Regions from separate parts of the Brevibacillus sp. HB1.2 genome, predicted to be linked through region 4. Evidence: riboswitches for the same ligand, from Rfam matches in the RefSeq annotation. Region 4 holds a riboswitch; each other region holds the start of a gene.
The links. A riboswitch is a leader RNA that binds a small molecule or an ion and turns the genes downstream of it on or off. The one in region 4 is predicted to bind cobalamin.

Region 1: linked by a shared signal. The riboswitch ahead of HPY28_RS11110 (ABC transporter substrate-binding protein) and the one ahead of metE (5-methyltetrahydropteroyltriglutamate--homocysteine S-methyltransferase) in region 4 are both predicted to bind cobalamin.
Region 2: linked by a shared signal. The riboswitch ahead of HPY28_RS25485 (energy-coupling factor ABC transporter permease) and the one ahead of metE (5-methyltetrahydropteroyltriglutamate--homocysteine S-methyltransferase) in region 4 are both predicted to bind cobalamin.
Region 3: linked by a shared signal. The riboswitch ahead of HPY28_RS07250 (ABC transporter substrate-binding protein) and the one ahead of metE (5-methyltetrahydropteroyltriglutamate--homocysteine S-methyltransferase) in region 4 are both predicted to bind cobalamin.

What each region holds. Positions count from the first base shown of each region.
Region 1 covers NZ_JABMIU010000003.1:622,787-628,330, reverse strand. Annotated here, with positions in the region: gene HPY28_RS11115 (FecCD family ABC transporter permease) at 1-1,046, opposite strand, end outside; gene HPY28_RS11110 (ABC transporter substrate-binding protein) at 1,071-2,090, opposite strand; cobalamin riboswitch at 2,261-2,460, opposite strand; gene HPY28_RS11105 (M24 family metallopeptidase) at 2,473-3,567, opposite strand; gene HPY28_RS11100 (alpha/beta fold hydrolase) at 3,686-4,462, shown strand; gene HPY28_RS11095 (ABC transporter permease) at 4,520-5,425, opposite strand; gene HPY28_RS11090 (ABC transporter permease) at 5,442-5,544, opposite strand, start outside.
Region 2 covers NZ_JABMIU010000015.1:121,276-126,819, forward strand. Annotated here, with positions in the region: gene HPY28_RS25470 (spore germination protein) at 1-685, opposite strand, end outside; gene HPY28_RS25475 (GerAB/ArcD/ProY family transporter) at 675-1,775, opposite strand; gene HPY28_RS25480 (quinone-dependent dihydroorotate dehydrogenase) at 1,927-3,018, shown strand; cobalamin riboswitch at 3,152-3,345, shown strand; gene HPY28_RS25485 (energy-coupling factor ABC transporter permease) at 3,489-4,253, shown strand; gene HPY28_RS25490 (energy-coupling factor ABC transporter substrate-binding protein) at 4,250-4,534, shown strand; gene cbiQ (cobalt ECF transporter T component CbiQ) at 4,531-5,322, shown strand; gene HPY28_RS25500 (energy-coupling factor ABC transporter ATP-binding protein) at 5,325-5,544, shown strand, end outside.
Region 3 covers NZ_JABMIU010000002.1:478,088-483,631, reverse strand. Annotated here, with positions in the region: gene HPY28_RS07265 (MerR family transcriptional regulator) at 1-596, shown strand, start outside; gene HPY28_RS07260 (pyridoxamine 5'-phosphate oxidase family protein) at 648-1,226, opposite strand; gene HPY28_RS07255 (MBL fold metallo-hydrolase) at 1,392-2,339, shown strand; cobalamin riboswitch at 2,488-2,637, shown strand; gene HPY28_RS07250 (ABC transporter substrate-binding protein) at 2,794-3,789, shown strand; gene HPY28_RS07245 (FecCD family ABC transporter permease) at 3,791-4,828, shown strand; gene HPY28_RS07240 (heme ABC transporter ATP-binding protein) at 4,837-5,544, shown strand, end outside.
Region 4 covers NZ_JABMIU010000007.1:3,467-9,010, forward strand. Annotated here, with positions in the region: gene HPY28_RS17185 (acyl-CoA thioesterase) at 69-563, opposite strand; gene metE (5-methyltetrahydropteroyltriglutamate--homocysteine S-methyltransferase) at 578-2,860, opposite strand; cobalamin riboswitch at 3,006-3,204, opposite strand; gene nrdF (class 1b ribonucleoside-diphosphate reductase subunit beta) at 3,291-4,241, opposite strand; gene nrdE (class 1b ribonucleoside-diphosphate reductase subunit alpha) at 4,297-5,544, opposite strand, start outside.

The DNA.
Region 1 (5,544 bases), on a different contig from region 4:
CCTCCAAAGGAATAAGAACTCCGCAACATCAACCAGATAAAGAATGGACCTCCACACAGCGCTGTCAAAATACCAATTGGCAGCTCTTCCGGTGCAAATGCGAGCCTGGCGACTACATCTACCCAGATTAGAAATATCGCGCCAAATAAAGCGCTGACAGGAAGAACACGTCTGTGATCTGATCCGACCATCACACGGACGATGTGGGGCATCATTAATCCGACAAAACCGATTGATCCCGCGATGGACACGATTACCCCCGTGAGAAGTGCCGTGATCACCAGGAGAAGCTTGCGGAATTGTACCGTATTAACCCCCAATGTCCCCGCTGACTCCTCTCCCATCAGCATCGCATTCAACGAGCGGTATTGGGCCATTAAGACGATGAGACAGATGACGACAATCAATGTAGGAATAGTCAGGTACTCCCATTTCCCGCCAGCCAGACTTCCACTTAACCAAAACAGGACCGTCCCAATTCCATGCTCATTCGGCGCTGAAAAGACAAGGAGACTGGTAATGGCAGACAAGATCGCAGATATCGCAATTCCAGCCATGAGCAGACGTACCGTCGAGTTTTGTCCTCCGATACGGGATAGCGTAAAAATGAGAATGATTGACACAAGGGAGCCTGTAAAAGCGCCAAAGGATAGCGCATACTGCCCGTACATGCTGAATGCTCCGAATATAATGACCGAGGTAGCTCCAACGGAAGCACCTGAAGATACACCTAACACATACGGGTCAGCCAGGGAGTTGCGAACTAACGACTGGATCGCTACTCCCACGACAGACAGACCTGCGCCGACGATCGCCCCCAAGAGTACACGCGGAAAGCGAATATCCCAAATAATCGTTTGCTCCCCTTTGGACCAATCCACCTGAATCCATTGGGTCAACATCGGAATTTTTGATAAGGCGATTTTCCATACCGTTGTCGGCTTAATTTCCACTGAACCCAAGGTAACTGCGAACGTAATCGAGAGGAAGAGTCCGACCAGTAGAGTAATGATGATATAAGGTAACTTGAACTGTTGCAGTGCTATTCCCTCCCTTAAAAGGGGTGTACTCTATTTGAATTTATCCGGGTAGAGTCCTTCCGCCAAAATTTTTAGCGCAATCGGTGCTCGAACGCCTTCAGAAGCCGCGGACAATGGCAATACCATTAGTCGTTGATTTTTAATCGCCGGGATATCCGCCAGTTCTTTTTTGGTCAAAAGGAAATTGCGTTTTTGCTCAACGGTTCTATCACCGTAGTCTACGATAATAATCACGTCAGGATTGCGACTCACTACTTGTTCCCAACTGACCTCTGCCCAACCCTTTTGAATGTCATCAAAAATGTTCTTACCACCAGCAGTCTTGATTAAGGACGTCATGTAGTTGTTGGCTGCTGTGAATGGTTTATCTTCTCCGTTGTCGTACACGAATACTTTAAGCGGCTCGTCCACTTTGCCAATTTTACTAATCGTTTGATCCAATTCACTCTTCATTTTATTAATCAAATCATTGGCTTTGTCTTCCACACGAAAAATGCGTCCAATATTCGTAATGTCTGCAAACACATCGTCGATTGTCGGGCCAGGCATGCTAGAAGACGCTTGCAGATACGATTTGATGCCGACCTTTTCCAAATCCTGCATCGATCCTACACCCTTTTCGCCGAAGCCGCTTTTCCATCCGGCGTACACGAAGTCTGGGTTCGCTGCCAGCAGCACTTCTTTCGTAGGATACTTGTCAGACAGTACCGGAATCTTGTCGTAATCTGCTTTTAACTCTGGAAGGATTTTATCGTCTAGGTATGCAGTTCCGACCATTTTATCAGCCAGGCCCAATGCCAGCATGATTTCGGTAACGTGTTGGTTCAAAGTCACTGCACGCTCAGGTGCTGTTGGATAGATCATTTCGATGCCATTATTGGTTAGTGTTACAGGCTTGCTCTCTGCTGCTGGTGCAGCCGTTTGTTCGGTTTTGGCTGGAGCCTGTGTTGTCGTAGTGGAGCCGCATGCCGAAACCAAAAGCATAGCAGCTGTCATGATACCGAAAGCTAGTCCTTTCATTACTGCATGTGGTTTGTTTGTCTTCAACATCTGTAATCCCCTTCTCTGTATGTATATGATGAGTTGAACGAAATCCTCCACAAAAAAAGCACCCCCCATTTCAATCGGGAGGTGCATGACAAACGTAGATATAGCTATAAGCAGGCACAAAGGCGCCGTTTCATAGGCTGTTTCCACATCTGCCCCATCCTCGTGGGTCGATTGTATATGATCGCATGGCAGGTCTCCTGGCTTACGAATCAACACACCCAGCTACCTTCCCATTTTTTGTCTCGCAAAAAACAGTGGCTATTCGCTAGTTGCTCCTCGTTACAGTGGCGGGACCGCGCCGGTTTCTCACCGGACTTCCCTTTTAAGCTGACGGCATATGCCATCTAGCACCATTCGATACGTATTCAATTTTACGATTTATTCATTCATTGATAGTAGTCAGTTTTTTCGGGAACTGCGTGAGAATTTCAACGCCCGTTTCCGTAACCAATACATCGTCTTCAATCCGCACTCCGCCTACACCTGGCAGATAGATGCCTGGCTCGATCGTAAAGACCATCCCTGGACGAAGCACTTCTTGGTTCTGGCTGTGAACAGATGGATATTCATGTACATCCATCCCAAGTCCATGCCCAAGACGGTGCATGAAGTATTCTCCGTAGCCTTTTGCGGTGATGACATCGCGAGCGGTTTTATCCAAATGCGAAAAAGTCACACCCGGACGAATCTCAGCAATGGCCGCTTCGTTGGCAGCCAATACTGTCTCGTAAATTTCTTGAAGCTGAGCACTGATCTCGCCTACAGCAAAGGTACGGGTAATATCGGATACATATCCGTTGGCTGCTACCCCGATATCAAACAAAAGCAAGTCGCCTTCTTGCACCTGGCGCGTTCCTGGTTTCCCGTGTGGCAGTGCCGACTTCTCCCCTGCTAATACCATGGACGTAAAGGACGGACCTTCGGCACCCAAGCGCTTCATCTGGAATTCCAGCTCAGCTACGATTTCTGTCTCGGTCATGCCTGTCTTGACTTTTTTCAGGGTCTCCCGCAAGGACTCCTCGACCAACTGAACAGCGTGCTTCAAACGCTCCACTTCATCCGCCGATTTGATCAAACGCATTTCACGCAGTGGCTCTTCCACATCTACATAGCTCGACGCCAGAACAACTTGTCCAAGTGCTTCATAGCGCTCGACAGTCATATGACTTTTTTCAATACCGAGCTTCGTCAAGTTCGCTGGCAACACTTGCTTGAGGATTTCATAGGGGTTTTGGATATCCGTATGTGTATGGATATCTTGAACGAACGAAGCCTCTGCGGCTGCCTCACGATCAAGAGCAGGTACAATCAAAGAAGGTTTTCCCTCAGCAGGAATAACGAGACCCATAAAACGTTCATGCGGGTCTGTAAAAAATCCGGTCAAATAGTAAACGTGCTTAGGAGAGGTAATCAACACCGCGTTCAGCTCTTGCTCTGTCAAAAACGTGTGGAGCTTCGAAATGCGCTCTTGAAACAACTTCTTCACCCTGCTTTCACCAATTATTCTATTGCGAGAATACCACTTCCCCATCAAAAAAAGAAGAGTTCAAATGAAAAATCTACTTCATATCGGACAACCTAAGGGTGGGGTGAAAATGAAAATGGAACAAATACTCGTCCATCAGGATGGCAAGCAGTTTGCTTTTCACATATCGGGAAAAGGCCAGCCGTTATTGTGTATCCATGCGCCATGCATCGGCTCTATCAATTTTGTTTATCAGCAAACACTCGCAGATACATATCAGATCATTGTCCCTGATTTGCCCGGACATGGCGACAGTTCACCGATGGAGAAGCCCTTTTCCATTGGGGAGCTGGCAGAACAGCTCCATAAGCTTGTCCGGTCACTCGGCATTGAACGTCCCTTTATTTTGGGGTACTCCCAAGGTGTTTCCATCGCCCTTGAATATTGTCTTCGCTATTCGGATGCTGTAAAAGGCGCCATACTCGTGAGCGGCTTTTCCGAAGTGAATGACCTGTATTTACATGGACGATTTTGGATGGCACAGGCAATGTCGATGCTTCACGGAGTCCCTCTTCTTGCCCGTTCGATTGCTTCCTCACATGTCGCTGACCCAGAAATGCGTGAAAAATGGACGGTACAGGCCTCCAAAACAGATCCCACTAGCCTGAAATACCTTTACGCTGCCGGACATCGTTATCATTGTACGGAGCGTCTGGGCAACATTCAGCTTCCGATTTTACTTGCTTATGGCAAACAAGATCAACGGATGCACCATTATGCACAGATGCTTACTATGAAATTGCCAAAAGCAAAACTCGAGATGATCCCTAACGTGAAGCATCAAGTCATCACGAAAGCTGCTCCTGCTTTCAATCAGTTGTGCCGCACCTTCATGGAAGAAACATAAAAAAAGAAAAGACAGAAGGACGGGTACCTCCAGCCCTTCTGTCTTTTTGCGTTTTGACTAGCTCTTCATACGCGGGTCGAGTGCATCGCGCAAGCCGTCCCCGATTAAGTTAAAGCCGAGAACTGTCAGCATGATAGAGAGCCCCGGAAAAATAACAGTCCATGGTGCTTTCTGAATGTACTGACGTGAATCAGCAAGCATTTTTCCCCATTCTGGTTCTGGCGCTTGTGCTCCCAGTCCGAGAAAGCCAAGTGCAGCTGCTTCGATAATCGCTGTTGCGATCCCCATCGTCCCGGTCACAATGATTGGTGCGAGGCTGTTCGGCAAAATATGCTGCATGATAATCCTGGAATTTTTCATCCCAATTGCCCGTGCGGCCATAACGAATTCTTCTTCCTTCAAGCTCAATACGCGGGCGCGTACTAACCGTCCAAATGTCGGAATGTTAATAATCGCAATCGCAATCAAGGCGTTTTGCAAGGAAGGACCCAAGATGGCAACAACAGCGATTGCCAACAGAATACTAGGAAAGGCAAGCATAATATCAAAGATACGCGAAATGATCGTATCGATCCATCTGCCATAGTATCCTGCCAAAAGACCGAGCAAGGTTCCCGCGAGAACGGAGCCAATGACAGAGAACGTCCCTACCCACAAGGAGATTTGTGCCCCATAAATAACGCGACTAAATACATCGCGACCATTGTAATCTGTTCCAAACCAGTGCTCTTCGGAAGGTGGCTTGTTTTTCATCACGAGCTTGCCTTCGTCGTACGGATACGGAGCAATCCATGGAGCTAAAACCGCCACAACAATGAAAAACAAAATAATCCCGAAGCCCACCAACGCCAGCTTGTTTTTTCGTAGCGTTCTCCATGCATCCTTCCAAGGAGAGACGACTTCTTCTTGCTTCACTTTTAAAGGTACTACTTGTGCTTGTGGTTGTAATTGTGGTTGTGCCATGTCTCTTCGTCCCTCCTTAGCGATATTTGATGCGTGGATCGATATAGGCGTACAGAAGGTCGACCAAGAGGTTGATCAGGACGAAAATGGTCGCGATCACAAGGATACCGGATTGGATA
Region 2 (5,544 bases), on a different contig from region 4:
ATACGACGACCTTACCTTGCAGCAGCATGTAAATGACATAGTCAGGGCGTCCAGTATAATCAACCAATGGAAACAGGGAGTGAGTGTTGTCGCTCAGTATCTTTTCCAGAATGGCGCTGTTCACAATTTTTTTTGAGGTGCATTTGTGTATTCTCTCACGCATCATCTCTACCAGATCTTCAGATACCCCATCTGTGATATACATCATACCGATTCTTGTGCGCGAGCGCGTTCCGAGAATAAAAGGCTCATAGGCCAGAGTAATCGTTCGCATGCGCTTGCGAATGAGAGCAACGTTCGTGGAGAGATCCTCGACGAAGCCGTCCCGAGGACCTTTGATCGAAATCTCTGTATTAGATTCTTCAGGAGTGCGCTCTGGACGATTGGAGATGTCCCAGGCAAACGGAGGAGAGTCACCAATAAAAATCAGCAAATCTCCTGCAAACAGTCTCTCAACCCACAACTCTGGGTTCGTGAAGAGCGGGAAAAGAGGCAGAGAACGCAAATCACCAATAGCCAGGAATCGCTCCAATTGCGGCAATGCCGTATCTTGTAATTGACGAACGTCTGCCAGTCCTTCGCAATAAAGCATCAATACAGGCTGGTCCTCGGATGTGACCGTGCGCATAAAAACGACGTCCGCACAATGCGCGAATTTTTCCCGCAGTTCCTCTTCAAGGGTCATGGCCTATTCCCTCCTGTTTGGATGGCTTGCGCAGAGTAACCAGCATGAGTGCGAGAGTAATCACAACGATAATGGCTAAGTAAAGCGGATAGTATACGTGCGTCAGAAAGGATACAAACTGCATGTCACTGTAGGGGAGGCTGGTAAAGGCGATCATGCTTCCACCTAGAAATATCATCATGAAGTTGCGCTGTTTTCGGTTACGGATCGTGAGTAAATCTCCCAAGAGCAACAAGCAAATGGTGATGCGTATAAAAGCCCCAGCGAGCCATTGGAAAATGGAGAAAAACTCCATGTTCTCGATGTCTTTTCCAATTGTGAGCAGCCGCCATTGCTCAAATGCCGGAAAGCGTTGGCGTGCAGACTCCACTGGTCCAAATTCCGCAATAGCTCCTGTCAACGGACTGAGTGTCAGCACAAGCGTGATGCCGAGCATGACCAAAAAGTGTACGAGGCGCAATGGCTTACGCACGTGAGGTTGGAGCAATAGTAGCAGGAACATCTCTGAAATGCCGCCACCTACATAGAGCATCCCGTGAAAAAGAGGACGATACCCATGCTGGAAAAGTGGCATCAAAAGACTATAATCCTTTTTAGGAATATTGCCAAAAGCGACGAAAAATCCGAGCATAACCACGATGGGCAGCAAGATTCCTGCTGTGATTCCTACAGAGGTTATTCCACCAATTGCAGCGAGTATACATAGTCCCATTAAGGCTAAGGCGGTCACCCACTCTGGTGTTCGAGGCAAGTAGTTAACGGTCGTCCATGTCTGGGTATCGATCAGATTGGTTAGGGCCATCATGTACAGGCAGACCATGATGGGGATGAGTAACAGATGGCTGACGATTTTTCCAGAGCGTTGGGCGAGCCATTCATGCAAAGAACGTTGCTTCATATTTCGATTAACCACAAACAGCAAGTACGCCCAGAAGGAAAAAGGGATACCAGCAAGCAACACGCTCAACCAAGCATCTCTTCCGGCTTTACTCAATAAGAGGGGGATGACGGTTACGTGGTTCGTAATGCCGATCGTCAGCATCATCACCATAATGGCTTGACCAATCCCGATTTTTCCGTCCACTTTCATGAAGACTTATCCCCCTGTACGTGGTGGTGCTGTTAGGATTTGCCTGCTTGCTTGGAAATATGTATCAACGTATAAAGGTTACATCCGCCCGAAAAAGTATGGTATTCTACTATGAGGTAAAAAGGTAGAAACGGAGTAAGGAGTGCAGCCGATGTATCAGCTCATAAGAAAATACCTGTTCCAGCATGATGCGGAAGAGATTCATGAAAAGACAATTGGTGCCTTAAGGCTGGTGGAGGATTCTGCTCCAGGCAAAAGCATCCTGAAGATGATCTATCAGGTAAAAGACCAGCGGTTGGAGAATAAGCTGTGGGGAATGACGTTTCCGAATCCAGTCGGACTTGCAGCCGGTTTTGATAAAAATGCGGAAGTCTATCATGCGTTGGGTGCTCTTGGTTTTGGGTTTGTGGAAATCGGGACGTTGACACCGCAGGGGCAGCCAGGCAATCCGAAGCCGCGTTTGTTCCGATTGCCGGAACATCAAGCTGTCATTAACCGGATGGGCTTCAACAATCACGGTGCGTATTTGGCTTCCCAGCATTTGGTCGATTACGCATACTCAGATGTTCCAATTGGGATTAACATTGGGAAAAACAAAGTAACGCCGAATGAAGAGGCGGCCATCGACTATAGCAAATGTATGGACATGCTCTATGCATACGGTCACTATTTCGTCATTAACATCAGCTCTCCGAATACCCCGAATCTGCGTGACTTGCAGGAGACAGAGAGCTTGCGTCATTTGGTGCGTGCAGTAAGGGAAAAGGCAACCGAAATGGAAGCACGTTCCATCAAGAAAAAGCCGATTTTGCTGAAAGTAGCACCAGACATGTCGGATGAGCACATGCGCGATGTTGTTCACGCTGCTGTTGAAGAAGGCATTGCCGGAATTATCGCTACCAATACGACACTGTCACGCGAGGCGGTTTCCGGACATCGTTTTGCCGAGGAAGCGGGCGGCTTGAGCGGAAGACCTCTTACGGAGCGTTCCACTGCTTGGGTGAAGGAGATTTATCAAGAAGTAGGAGACAAGGTACCCATCATCGGTGTCGGGGGCATTTATAACGGCGAAGACGCCTACGCGAAAATCCGAGCAGGAGCCAGTCTCGTTCAGGTGTATACGGGGATGATTTATCAAGGCCCAGGTATCGCCAAGCAAATTAACAAAAAGCTACTCAAGCTCATGCAGCGCGATGGTTTTAAACATATTAGTGAAGTAATTGGCGTAGACGCAAAAGAATAGATAGAACAAGTACGCATAGGTCGATGGCTCCGTTTGTAGAGGGTCATCGGCTTATGCGTTTTTGCTTATATTCTTCCGATTTATGTAGTGATCCGTTATAATGATGTGGGACAAACATGAATTGTCTGTCAACTTCATATGATCGGCGTTAGGTGCCTTTATGTGACGCATAAAGGGTAACAGGGAATCGGGTGAAAGTCCCGAGCGGTCCCGCCACTGTAACCAGGGAGCTCTCTTTGAGAAGGAAACCACTCATTTTTGTATGGGGAAGGACAAAGAGCGTATGGATCTGGAAGCCAGGAGACCTACCTAGTAGCCACACCCACAAAACCTTCGCGGAAAGGAGCGGTGAATACGAGGCAATGAGGCTGTATGTCAGTCTGTTGTTTTGTGTGCACATCTCGTCCATTGATGGATGGGATTTTTTTGTTTGTAGGAAAAGAACGAAAGTCAGTGAAGGAGGAAGGAACATGAATCGATCTCGTCTCGTATCTACTTGTTTGATGATCGCGGGCTTTGTCCTGTATTTCCTGCTCAATGAACCAGAGACAGGACATGCGATGCACATCATGGAAGGGTATTTGCCATTATCCTGGGCCTTATTTTGGTGGGCTGTCTTCTTGCCATTTTTTATTCTTGGGATTCGCTCGATTAACAAGATTGTAAAAGAACATCCCGAAATGAAGCTCCTTATTGGTGTTGCAGGAGCGTTTGCCTTTGTTTTATCTGCACTGAAAATCCCTTCAGTTACAGGCAGCAGCTCTCACCCGACTGGAACGGGCCTTGGCGCCATTATGTTTGGGCCTTTTGCGATGTCTGTGTTAGGGAGCATGGTGCTCTTGTTTCAAGCCTTGCTTTTGGCACATGGAGGTTTGACTACGCTAGGGGCAAATGCTGTATCCATGGCAGTAGTAGGACCACTGGTGGCATACGGAATCTATAGAGTGATCATGAAAGTGCGCGGAAGCCAGCGTCTGGCTGTTTTTGCGGCGGCTGCCTTGGCTGACCTCGCTACCTATGTGGTGACTTCGATTCAACTGGCACTCGCATTTCCAGCTGAATCTGGTGGAGTGTTGGCCTCGTTTGCCAAATTCGCAGGAATTTTTGCATTCACGCAAGTTCCGCTCGCAATCAGTGAAGGTCTGTTGACCGTTCTTGTTTGGAACTGGTTGTTATCTTACAACGCAAAAGAGCTTACACAGCTTCGTTTGCTCAAACGGGAGGAATCGCTGTGAAAAAAGGATGGAACTGGCTATTACTCTTGGGGGTAATCGTACTGGCGATTGTCCCACTGTTGCTGGTGCAGGATTCGGAATTTGGCGGCGCAGACGGCGTGGCGGAGGAAGCGATCAAGGAAATTGCTCCGAACTACGAACCGTGGTTCCAGCCGCTGATAGAACCGCCAGGGGGAGAGACGGAGAGCCTATTGTTTGCGGTGCAGGCGGCGTTGGGAGCGGGAGTGGTTGGCTACGCCGTGGGCTTGTACAAAGGTCGGTTGGATAAGCGGAAAAAATGAACGGGCTGCAGCTTGATTCTCTCTCTTATCAAAACAGGCTGAAACGTCTGCCGCCAGCTCATAAGCTCTTGCTGGCGAGTGCATTGTTACTGCTCGTCTTGGTGGGACATGTATGGATGCAGATGGCCGTCGTTGTTTGGATGACGGTATGGGTAGTGGTGTATGCCCGTATACCTGTCCGTATCTATTGTGCCTTTATGATCGTGTCGCTCTCGTTTTTCGCGGCGGGGCTCCCTGCCCTATTGGTAGAAGGGGCGAAAGCAGGCGAAGTACAGGTCCAGGTCGCGGCAGCATGGGAGTTGGGTTCGTATGTGCTCTATGTGCCGACGTCATCATTCAGTAAAGTTTGGATCTTATTTTGGCGTACCATGGCGAGCTTATCTTGCTTTGCCTTCATTTTGTTTACCGTGCCGTTTGCCGAAATCTTGCAGGTGTTTCGCCGACTTCGTATGCCTGTCCTTGTGACTGATTTATTAATGATCATGTATCGGTTTATTTTTGTGTTAGTAACAATTTCTCACCAGCTCTGGATTGCCCAACGTTCGCGTGGAGGTCATCGCGGCTTCCGAGCGACGCTTCGGGATGCAGGGGTTCTCGTTGCGCAATTGTTTGTCAGAGCGATGCGCAAATACGAAGCCTTGCATAAAGGAATGGCGGCTAGAGGCTTCGGGGAGAGCATGCAGGTGCTCGCGTTTCATACCCATGCTCGTTCGCGACGCTATGAGTGGGAGTCAATCGCAGGCTGTATGCTGCTGGTGCTGCTTGAGTGGTGGACAGGAGGTTGGTAGTTATGACATCACGGTTGTTGGAGTTCATCGATTTGCAGTACACGTATCCAGGAGGGCGGGGACCCGTCCTGTCTGGGCTGTCCTTATGGATTCCAGAGGGGAAAAAATGTGTCCTTTTGGGACGAAACGGCTGTGGGAAGTCTACCTTGTTCTTGCATGGGAACGGGATCATCGAGCCACAGAAGGGACAGGTGCTGTGGAAGGGGAAACCGCTTGTCTACA
Region 3 (5,544 bases), on a different contig from region 4:
ACCGCGAGCTGGGGGTGAGCTTGGAGGAAATTAGGGAGATCCTGGATTCACCAACCTTTGATGCTGAACGGGCACTGCGGGAGCACCGCGAGAAGCTCCTGGAAAGACGAACGCAATTGGATGCGTTAATCGCCAATGTCGATTTGACATTAGCACAAAGAGAGGGGACCAAAACGATGAGTGACAAACAAAAATTTGAAGGCTTCAAGCAAAAGTTGATTGACGACAACGAGGCCCAGTACGGAGAAGAAATTCGCTCAAAATATGGAAGTGACCAGGTTGACAAATCCAATCTGAAAATCAAAGGAATGACCGAGCAGGAGTACGCTGCACTTGAAAAGTTGAATGAAGAACTGCATGAGACGTTGGTACAGGCTTTTGCGACAGGTGATCCTGCTCATGAATTGGCGCAAAAAGCAGCGGATCTTCACCGTCAATGGCTGAGCTTTTATTGGGACAGCTACAGCAAAGATGCGCACGCAGGTGTTGCCCAGATGTACGTCGAAGACCCGCGCTTCACGGCCTATTACGACAAGGAACAGCCTGGTGTTGCCGAGTTTCTCAAAGATGCAGTGGTCATTTATACGAGTAAGTAAAGAGATTTAAAAAAAGAAGCTGCGAGAGGGCAGCTTCTTTTCGTTTTCCTTTTAGTTATCCCCACCTACTGCGGGAAAAAGCTTTTGCCCCAATGGGGTTGGCAATCCATCCATGCTTACTACGTTGTTTTCCTTTTGATAATCAAGCAGTTCTTGCTCGTCTTTCGCCAAGGTCCATTTCTGAAGGGTGTCGCGTTCTTTTGAATAGGAATAGAAAGGGATAGCCCAGCCGCAAGAGGTCTTTACTTCCTGTATGTTGACGGTAATGATTTGACGAGCGCCGGGCAGAAGCGGAAAGTCTTTTACGAGCTCATTCCACCGAGGCGTATCTGGGAGAATAACCGTTCCTTTGCCGAATAGGCGCATGATGAGAGGGGGGCCTTCAAACGCACAGAACATGAGAGTAATCCTGCCATTTTCCTGCAGATGAGCGCTGGTTTCGTTTCCACTTCCAGTCAGGTCTAAATAGGCGACCTCGGTAGGCGATACTATGCGAAAAGAATCGTACCCTTTCGGTGAAAGATTCACGTGACCATTTGTGTCCATTGGAGCAGAGGCAACAAAGAACATCCGTTGCTTCTTGATAAATTTCTCATGCTCAGGTCGTAATTCAGAAAAAAGTTGACCCATTTTTGCACCCCTCCAGATAATGGAATCGATTTTGCTGCCCTCATATTATCATGAAAATATGAAGAATTTGTGTGATTCATCCCCAATCCCTACAAAATAGATGGTAAAGTGTAAATATTCCAACACAATGGCAACGCGAGACTTTTGACAAGGAGGAGTATTTACATGCAAGCAACAGAGCCAATTTACTTAGGGGAACGCATCCATTTAATAGACGGTTTCGATATGGGCTGGGCGGAACGCACGGGGACGTATGTGATCGCGGAAGAGGAGCTCACATTGGTAGAAACAGGACCAAGCCCCTCCGTCCCATACATCAAGGCCGGTCTCGCCAAGCTCGGTTATAAGCCGGAACAAGTCAAATACATCATCGTGACGCACATTCACTTGGATCATGCAGGAGGAGTAGGACTGTTTCTGAAGGATTGTCCGAACGCAAAGGTCGTTGTCCACCCGAAAGGTGCACGTCATCTCATAGATCCGAGCCGACTGATCGCAGGCGCGAGAGCGGTGTATCATGATGATTTTGATCGATTGTTTGATCCGATTGAGGCTGTTCTCGAGGAACGGATTTTGATTCGTGGGGATGGAGATACACTAAAGATCGGAGAGAATTGCGTATTGGAGTTTCTGGATTCGCCAGGGCATGCCAATCATCACTTCAGCATCTACGATCCAGTAAGCCGCGGCATGTTCACAGGTGATACGGCAGGTGTACTCTATCCACAGCTTAAAAAGGATGGCATACACCTCGTGCTGCCATCTACTTCGCCGAATCAGTTTGACCCGGATGCCATGTTAGCGTCTCTAAGCCGTTTTGAAGCGCACAAGCTGAGTCGCATTTACTTTGGTCATTTTGGGATGTCAGAGCAGGTAGATGACGTGTACCGCCAAATACGCGAGTGGCTCCCCGTGTTTGTGGCGGAAGGAAAGACAGCGCTTGTTGCTGGACAATCATACGATGAGCTGTCTCTTACGTTATTTGAACGAGTTTCGGATCATCTACAGTCACAAGGAATCAGCAGTGACCACGAAGTATTCGAAGTACTCAAGCTCGATTTACAAGTATGCTCCATGGGCATTCTCGATTATTTGGACAAACGAGGGAAATAGCCTGCCAAAAGCTTTACATTTGCCTGAACCTTTTGTTCAGGCGTTTTTCATTTTTAGCAGGCAAGAAAGTATTGGCTTATGTGTTTGTCATTCTTTTTTCATCCAAGGAATGCTATGATGTAGGATGAGTCATGGACTGTGACAATTTCAAACGTAACAGCAAATAGGTGCCTCGTCTTTTTAACGAAAAGATCGGGTGAAAAGGGAAGTCGGTGAAAATCCGACGCGGTCCCGCCACTGTAAATCGGCTCGTTCCTCAGCCGTAAGCCAGGAGACCTGCCTGTTTGTTTTAGTGCCTGTTGCCTTCGCGGAAAGGATCGGCCTATTTCAGGAAGCAGACCATCCTGTCTGTTTGCCCTGAGGTGCCGACCCTTTGATTTCCGAATGGAAGCAAGGGTCGATTTTTTTATTGGAAGGAACAGTCAATCAGACATGCAGAAAGGAAGTTCTACATATGAAACGTTCATTGCGATTCATGATCCCACTACTAGTTGCGGCTAGCCTCGCAGGTTGTGCGGGTAACGATAACAGCCAGCCAGCACCAGGGGGACAAACAAGCGCACCGCAGACAGCACCGCAAGAGAATACGGCCGAGCAACCTGCAAAACAAACAACGTATCCATTGACCGTCAAGGATGCAACAGGAAAAGAAGTAACCTTTGCAAAAGCTCCTGAGCGAATCGTCTCTACATCACCTGCCGAGACAGAGATTTTGTTCGCATTAGGCTTGGAAGATCGGATCGTAGCTGTCTCAGACTATGATGATTATCCAGATGCGGCGAAGGCAAAACCGAAAATTGGCGGAGTTGTCAAACCAAATGAAGAAGCCATTCTCGCTCAAACGCCGGATATGGTCGTCGGTGGGATTTCGATGGAAAAGCCAGTGGCTGACAAGCTCAAATCTCTCGGAATGCCAGTCTATATTACCCATCCGACAAAGATGGATGACATCCTAAACAATGTTTTGGCGATGGGAGTTATCACGAACACACAGGAACAAGCCGAAAAAGTCGTCGCGCAAATGAAGAAAGACATCGCGTACGTTCAAGAAGCAGTGAAAAATGTAAAACCGGAAGAGAAGAAAAAGGTATATCTGGAATTTTCCCCAGGCTGGACAGTCGGAAAAGGCGAATTCATGGATGAACTCATCACGCTGGCTGGAGCAACAAACATTGCTTCCGACACCGAAGGGTGGAATCCGATCAGTGAAGAAAAGATTTTGCAAAACGATCCAGACGTCATTTTGTATGCGAGCGGAATTACCGATGAAAAGACGGGCATCAAGCTAGAGGATATGATCGCGAGTCGCAATGGCTGGGATAAAATGAAGGCGATCCGTGAAAAACAAATCTTTGGCATGGACCAAAATATTTTGTCTCGCCCTGGTCCGCGTATTACACAAGGCTTAATCGAAGTAGCCAAGGCGATTTACCCTGACTTGGTGAAATAAAATGAAGAAACGATTGTTCATATGGGGAGGAGTTAGTTGTCTCGTCCTTCTGGCATCAATAGTTATCAGCATCTCGATGGGGGCGGCACAACTCCCCATTTCGCAAGTATGGCTCATCCTGCTCCATCAAATCCCTGGCTTGTCTGAGTGGATCACCGTAACGTGGCCGGAGTCATCTGAGCAAATTGTCATGAAGGTTCGTTTTCCACGCGTTGTATTGGCTGTCTTGATTGGCGCCTGCTTGTCACTTGCGGGAGCGGGCTTTCAGGGCGTTTTGCGCAATCCGCTTGCAGATCCGTTTACGATGGGCGTGGCATCGGGTTCTGCTGTCGGAGCAGCCTTCTTGATCCTTTTTGGCTTGCAAATCACCTTTTTGGGTGCATGGAGCACGCCTGTCGTCGCTTTTCTTACAGGATTGCTCAGTTTATGGATCGTACTCGGACTCGCGAATACGCAAGGAAAGCTGCAAACGGAGACCCTGATTTTGTCTGGTGTCGTGGTGCAGGCTTTTCTCGGCTCGCTCGTTTCGTTTATGGTGTCGCTATCCGACCAGACGGTAAATGAGATCGTGTTCTGGCTTATGGGCAGCCTGTCATTTCGAGGGTGGGCCTTTACGTACGTCTTGATTCCGTACTTGGTCATAGGTGGAATGGTGCTTGTGAGCTATGCGCGTTCCTTAAACCTATTTGCGTTGGGGGAGCGGCAGGCTGCGCATCTCGGCGTCCATGTGGATCGAACGAAGTTAGTGGTTCTGGTCGTTTCGACCCTCCTGACTGCAGCGGCGGTTTCTATCGCGGGAATTATTGGGTTCGTTGGCCTGGTGGTACCGCATCTCGTTCGATTGCTGGTTGGTCCTGACCATCGTATTTTACTGCCGATGTCTGCGATCTGCGGTGGTATTTACGTGCTGTGGGCCGACACTCTTGCCAGAATGTTGCTGAGTCCAACAGAAATCCCGCTCGGTGTCGTGACAGCATTTCTGGGAGCACCGTTTTTCGCCTATTTATTGAAGCAAAATAAACGCTTTAGGAAGAGGTAACGTTTGCAATGATCAATGTGCGCAACTTGCAAAAATCGTATCAGGATACGCCTGTTTTGCACGGCATCGATTTTTGCGTGGACAAGGGAGAATTTTTTGGCATCATCGGACCAAATGGAAGCGGAAAATCTACCTTGCTGAAAATGATTTCAGGTGTCATTAAGGCAGATGCAGGAGACATTTTGCTTCAAGAGAAAAAGCTTCATTCCTATCCACGCAAAGAGCTTGCCAAAATACTGGCTGTTCTGGAGCAAGAGGGTCTGCCGCCAGTCGGCTTTCGTGTCCGAGAGGTGTTGGAAATGGGGCGCTTTCCTTACCAAAATTGGCTAGGGGAAGAGAAGCAGGATGTCGCATCGCTCATTGATGAAATCGTACAGATGCTCGGTCTTGAACATTTGGAAGAGCGCACACTGGATCAGTTGAGTGGTGGGGAAAAGCAGCGGGTAGCTTTGGGGAAGGCATTGATCCAAAGACCTCAGGTGCTGTTGCTCGATGAACCCACGACCTACCTTGATATCGGGTACCAGATTCAACTCATGGACATCGTGCGAAAATGGCAAAAGACGACGCAGGTGACGGTCATCGCTGTGCTGCACGATCTGAATCTAGCCTCCCTATACTGCGATCGTATTTTGATGCTGCACAGAGGAAAGCAGATAAGCGTTGGCGCACCAAAAGACATCTTGCAAAGTGACAGAATAGAGGCTGTATACGGA
Region 4 (5,544 bases):
GTATGAATGCGAATAAAGATGCCTCCAGTAACCTGTTGCATACAAGGTCAATGGAGGCATCGTCTTCTTTACATCTCTACCTTACGCTTTCTTCTCAATCCATGGCGTTCCTTTGCTTTTTCATACTGTATGCGCTCTTCTTCTGTATCAGGAATGACACCAGGTACGATCGTCGGCTTTCCTTGATCGTCGAGGGCAATCATCGTCAGATACGCGCGTGCTGTCATGCGCTTTTCCCCCGTCAACAAGTTCTCCGCTTCCACTCTCACGAATACCTCCATCGATGTCTTATGGGTCCAGGTGACATAGGCCTCCAGGTTGATCGCTTCCCCTGTTTTGATTGGTGCGAGAAAATCGAAGGAATCACTGGACGCAGTGACAACAGGTTTACGGCAATGTCGCATGGCTGCGATGCAGGCGATCTTGTCTACATATGCCATAACTTTCCCGCCGAAAATGGTATGGTGGTGATTGGTATCCGGTGGCAAGACGAGATCAGTCAAAAAGGTTCTCGATTGTTGGATCGGTCGTGCTTCCGTCATCATTTGTGTGGCTCCTCTCATCGTGTGCACCTTCCCTACTGGGATGTCAAACGATTCCGAATCGCCTTCGTTGCCGCAACCATGTTTCGTAATGACTGGACGGTTTCTTCTCTCCCTCTTGTCTTCAGCCCGCAATCCGGGTTAATCCAAAATTGATCGGGTGGAAGTACTTGTACACCCCGTGCTACCATATCTTCCATTTCTGAGACAGCTGGAATTCGAGGGCTATGGATATCGTATACGCCGAGCCCGATGCCTTTGTCATACGTACCTGTTTCGAACACAGACACGAGCTCTCCGTGGCTGCGGGAAGTTTCAATCGAAATTACATCGGCATCGAGTTCGCTGATGACATCCATAAAATCATGGAATTCGCAGTAGCACATGTGTGTATGAATTTGCGTGCTTGGTGCAACGGTAGAGGTCGCTAGACGAAACGCTCTGACGGCCCATTCGAGATAAGCTGCTTGCTCTTCTTTTTTAAGCGGCAATCCTTCGCGCAGTGCTGGCTCATCGACTTGGATCATGAGAATACCCGCCTCTTCCAAGGCTTCTACTTCTTTTCGCAATGCCAAGGCGATTTGCTCACACACTTCTTGTCTGGAGACATCGATCCGCGCGAACGACCAATTCAAAATGGTCGCTGGACCAGTTAACATACCCTTCATTAGTTTGTCCGTCAATGATTTTGCATACACACTTTCTTTGACTGTCATTGGTGCAACAAACTCCACATCTCCGTAAATAACAGGTGGCTTTACGCAACGGGAGCCATACGACTGCACCCAGCCATTTTTCGTGAACAAAAAGCCATCGAGCTTTTCTCCAAAATATTCGACCATATCTGTTCGTTCGAACTCCCCATGGACGAGGACATCCAGACCGAGCTCTTCTTGTATATCGATCCATTCCTTGATTTGCGCTTGAATGAAAGCATCATATTGCTCCGCTGCCCAGTTCCCTTTTTTAAACTGTTGTCGGGCTTGGCGAACCTCTGACGTCTGCGGGAAGCTACCAATTGTGGTCGTTGGCAGCAGTGGCAACTTCCACGTATTTTGTTGAATCTCACGACGTTCTTGGTATGGAACGCTTCTTTCAGGTTTTCCAGCTGCCATTTGGCGTAGCTCATTCTTCACTTCTTGACGATTCCTCGCTGGGGATAGTGCCAGCTTGAGCAAGTCCGTTTCATTTTGAGCAATCTCTTTTGAGATGACATACTTACCATATCGGAATCCTCGGACTAAAAGCTGAACTTCCCCCAACTTTTCATCCGCAAATGCCAATGCAGGCATGACTTCCTCAAGCAAGTCCGTCTCTGCTTCAACCGATACTGGTACATGCAATAAGCTACTGGACGGCTGCAACCACAGCTTTTCGAGTGGAACAATCTCGGAAATTTCTTTGACCAGTTCCCACTTCTCCTCAATCGATGCACGCCATATGTTTCGACCGTCGATGATTCCCGCTGCGAGAATCTTGTCTGCTGGAAACCCGTGTGTCTTGAGATTGGTCAGATTACGCTTCGCTCCGTGTACAAAGTCAAGACCGATTCCTTTTACCGGTAAGGAAACTAGCTCCTCATACCAATCCACCGCTTCAAAATAGGTTTGCAGCATGCACTGGAGATGCGGTAGTGCTTGACCGATTTGCGTATAGATACGTTTGATGATGGCGCGATCACGCACCGAGACATCCAGTACAAATGCAGGCTCATCGATTTGCACCCATTCCACGCCGTGTAGCTCCAACTCCCGGAGAACGTCTATGTAAAGCGGAACGAGTTGATCCACGATGGGCTCAAATTCGTTTTTCTCATATCCTTTGGACAATTTGACAAACGTATACGGACCTACAATGACAGGCTTTCCGATGATCCCAAACTTTTCTTTGGCCTCCAAATATGCCTGGAGAGGCTTGTTCTCCGTAATGGATGGTTGGCGTTCACCGAACTCCGGGACGATATAATGGTAGTTCGTGTTAAACCATTTCGTCATTTCACTGGCGACAGCTTTCTTCGAACCGCGAGCCATGGCGAAGTATGTGGCTAACGAAACCGGGCCACCCTCGTATTCATAACGCTTGGGGACCATTCCAAACATCACAGCCATATCCAGCATGTGATCGTAGTACGTAAAGTCACCCACAGGGATCAGCTCGACCCCTTTTTCCTGCTGACTCAGTAGATGTTGTTGACGGATTTGTTCCATTTGCTGCTCCAAGCCCACCTCACCGATAGTGCCTGCCCAAAATGCTTCCAATGCCTTTTTCCACTCGCGGTTCTTCCCGATCCGTGGATATCCCAAATTGCTGCTTTTCATGAGCTTCCTCTCCATTCTTTATTCGATCTTGACTTGAATCCGCCCAATAAAAAAAGCATCTCCAACGATCAAAAAGAACGTTAGAAATGCCAAATAAGCACTGAGATCACAGCATCCTAACACCTCCCTATCTCCCGTAGGTTAAGCAGTGTCGTCGAAACAGGCAGGTCTCCTGACTTTGGGATCATCATCTGCACATGCCTTCCCAATCCGTTTGGATCAGTGGCTGAAAAATGTGCCGACTCCCCTCATACAGTGGCGGGACCGTGTCGGATTCTCACCGACTTCCCTTTTCATCCTTGGTCCATCTTGATGACCAAAGAACCTGTTTCCACTCTTATGAAATTGTCATGGTTCTGTGAAGTGCCCCCATAAATTAGCAGGGCAGCATACTGTTCATACAGTAACACAGAATCCATTTTTTGTCATACTAAAATTTAAAATCATCATCGGTCAACGGCTCTACGTTTAGCGTGCGGACATAGCCATTTCCTTTTTTCGAGAAGAAGTCATGCTGCTTCGTCTGCGTGCGAATGCCGTTCAGTACGATCGGGTTCACTTCTTCCTCTGGGAATAACGGGTCCAGCCCCAGATTCATCAATGCTTTGTTCGCGTTGTAACGCACGTACACATGAACCTCGTCAGCCAATCCGATTTCCGTATACAACGAAGTCGTATAGGCCTCTTCATTTTCTTGCAGCTCATGCAAAAGGGCATACAGCTCCTCTTTTGCTGCGGTCTGCTCGACCACACTCAGACCTTGATATACTTCTTGCGCAAGAACGCCGACATAGAGTCCGTGGATGCTCTCGTCGCGAACAATCAGGTCGATAATTTCCCCGCTGCTAGTCATCTTTCCTTGCCCCGCCAAATAGAGCGGATAGAAGAAGCCGCTGTAAAACAGATAGCTTTCCAGGAAGACAGAGGCTACCATCGCCATGTACAAGTCTTTCGGTTTCTCAATTTCTTGATAGCGTTTCGAGATGAGGGCCGCTTTCTTTTGCAGATGCGGATTGTTTTCCACCCACGAAAAAATACCGTCAATCTCTTCTGTCGATGCCAGCGTTGTAAAAATACTGCTGTACGATTTGGCATGGATTTGCTCCATCATGCCCATGAAGGCGAGAACCGCTTTTCTTTGCAGTCCATCGACATGCTCCATGATCTTCGGCATCCCTACTCCACCCTGGACCGTATCCAGCAAGGTGAGACCGCCCAATACTTTTTTATACGTGTCCCGTTCAGTCGCACTGAGCTCCATCCAGGACATCTTGTCATCTGACAGTGGGATCTCATCATCCGTCCAGAACTGCATGATGTTCTGATTCCAAAACGTCATCGTAAAATCGTCGTCCGGCCTGTTCCAATTGACTGCTTTCATATGGCGTTCCTCTTCTCTTTTTGCTTGATGCTTTTCCTTTTGTGAAACTCGTTCACTAAATCGCGCAGCTAATGCACTCTTCTACAGTCAAATGCTTCGTACGCGTATAGTAGAGTGACTTCAGACCTTTTTTCGCTGCGTAAATGTAATAGCGAGCCAGTTCTCTGGTTGAAATATTGCTGTTCACGTGCAGCACAGTCGAAATTCCTTGGTCAATGTGCTCTTGAATTTCGGCAATCAGATCAATCACTTTGAATTGATCGATCACATACGCCGATTTGTAGTAAAAATAGTTTTCCTGCGACAAGTACGGCATCGGGTAATACGTCGTAGAGTTAGCATATGTTCTCGTTTCGATATGCTCAACGATTGGCATCACACTAGAAGTCGCATTCTGAATGTAGGAAATACTCTGTGTCGGTGCAATCGCCAAACGGTACGCATGGTAAACGCCATGCTTTTGCACCTTTTGCTGTAGTTCCGCCCAATCCTCTGACGTCGGAATGTGCATTCCTTCAAAGAGATGCTTTGCTTTTTCCGTCCGCGGGCTGTAATCGTTCGTCAAATACTTGTTAAAATAAGTGCCTTTTGCATATTCCGATTGTTCAAAGCCCAAGAAGGTCTTGCCTGTTTCCTTGGCAATTTCCATGCTTTTTTCCAAAGAGTAGAAGTTCATCATCATGAAAAACGTACGAGCGAAGTCCTTCGCTTCTTCACTCTCGTAGGCGATTCTGTTCTTTGCCAGATAACCGTTCAGGTTCATCGCACCGAGACCTACTGAGTGCAGCTCACTGTTTGCCTTTTGAACGCCTGGAGCGTTTTCTACACGCGTCATGTCACTCACGGCTGTAATGGCTTCGATTCCTTCGTGGACGGATTCACGGATCATTTTGCGTTCCATCACGTTGACGATATTGAGCGATGCCAAATTGCAGCTAATATCGCGACGGATGATATCCATCTCGCCGTAATTGGTGATCGTCGAAGTCTCCTGCAACTGGAAGATTTCCGTGCACAGGTTGGACATTTTCACCGAACCGAGATCTTTCAGTGCATGGTTGTTGTTCGCATTCGTTTTGTTCATGATGTACGGATAGCCCGATTCCATTTGAATCATCGCGATTTTGGTCAACATCTCGCGTGCGCTCATCACGGTCTTTTTCTTGATGCGATCGTTTGCCAAGAGCTCCTCGTACATGTCATCGAGGTCCATATCATCCAGATGAACACCGTATTCTTTGTACACGGAGTACGGAGCAAACACAGTCAATGGCTTATTTTCTTCAGCCAGCTTGTAGAACAC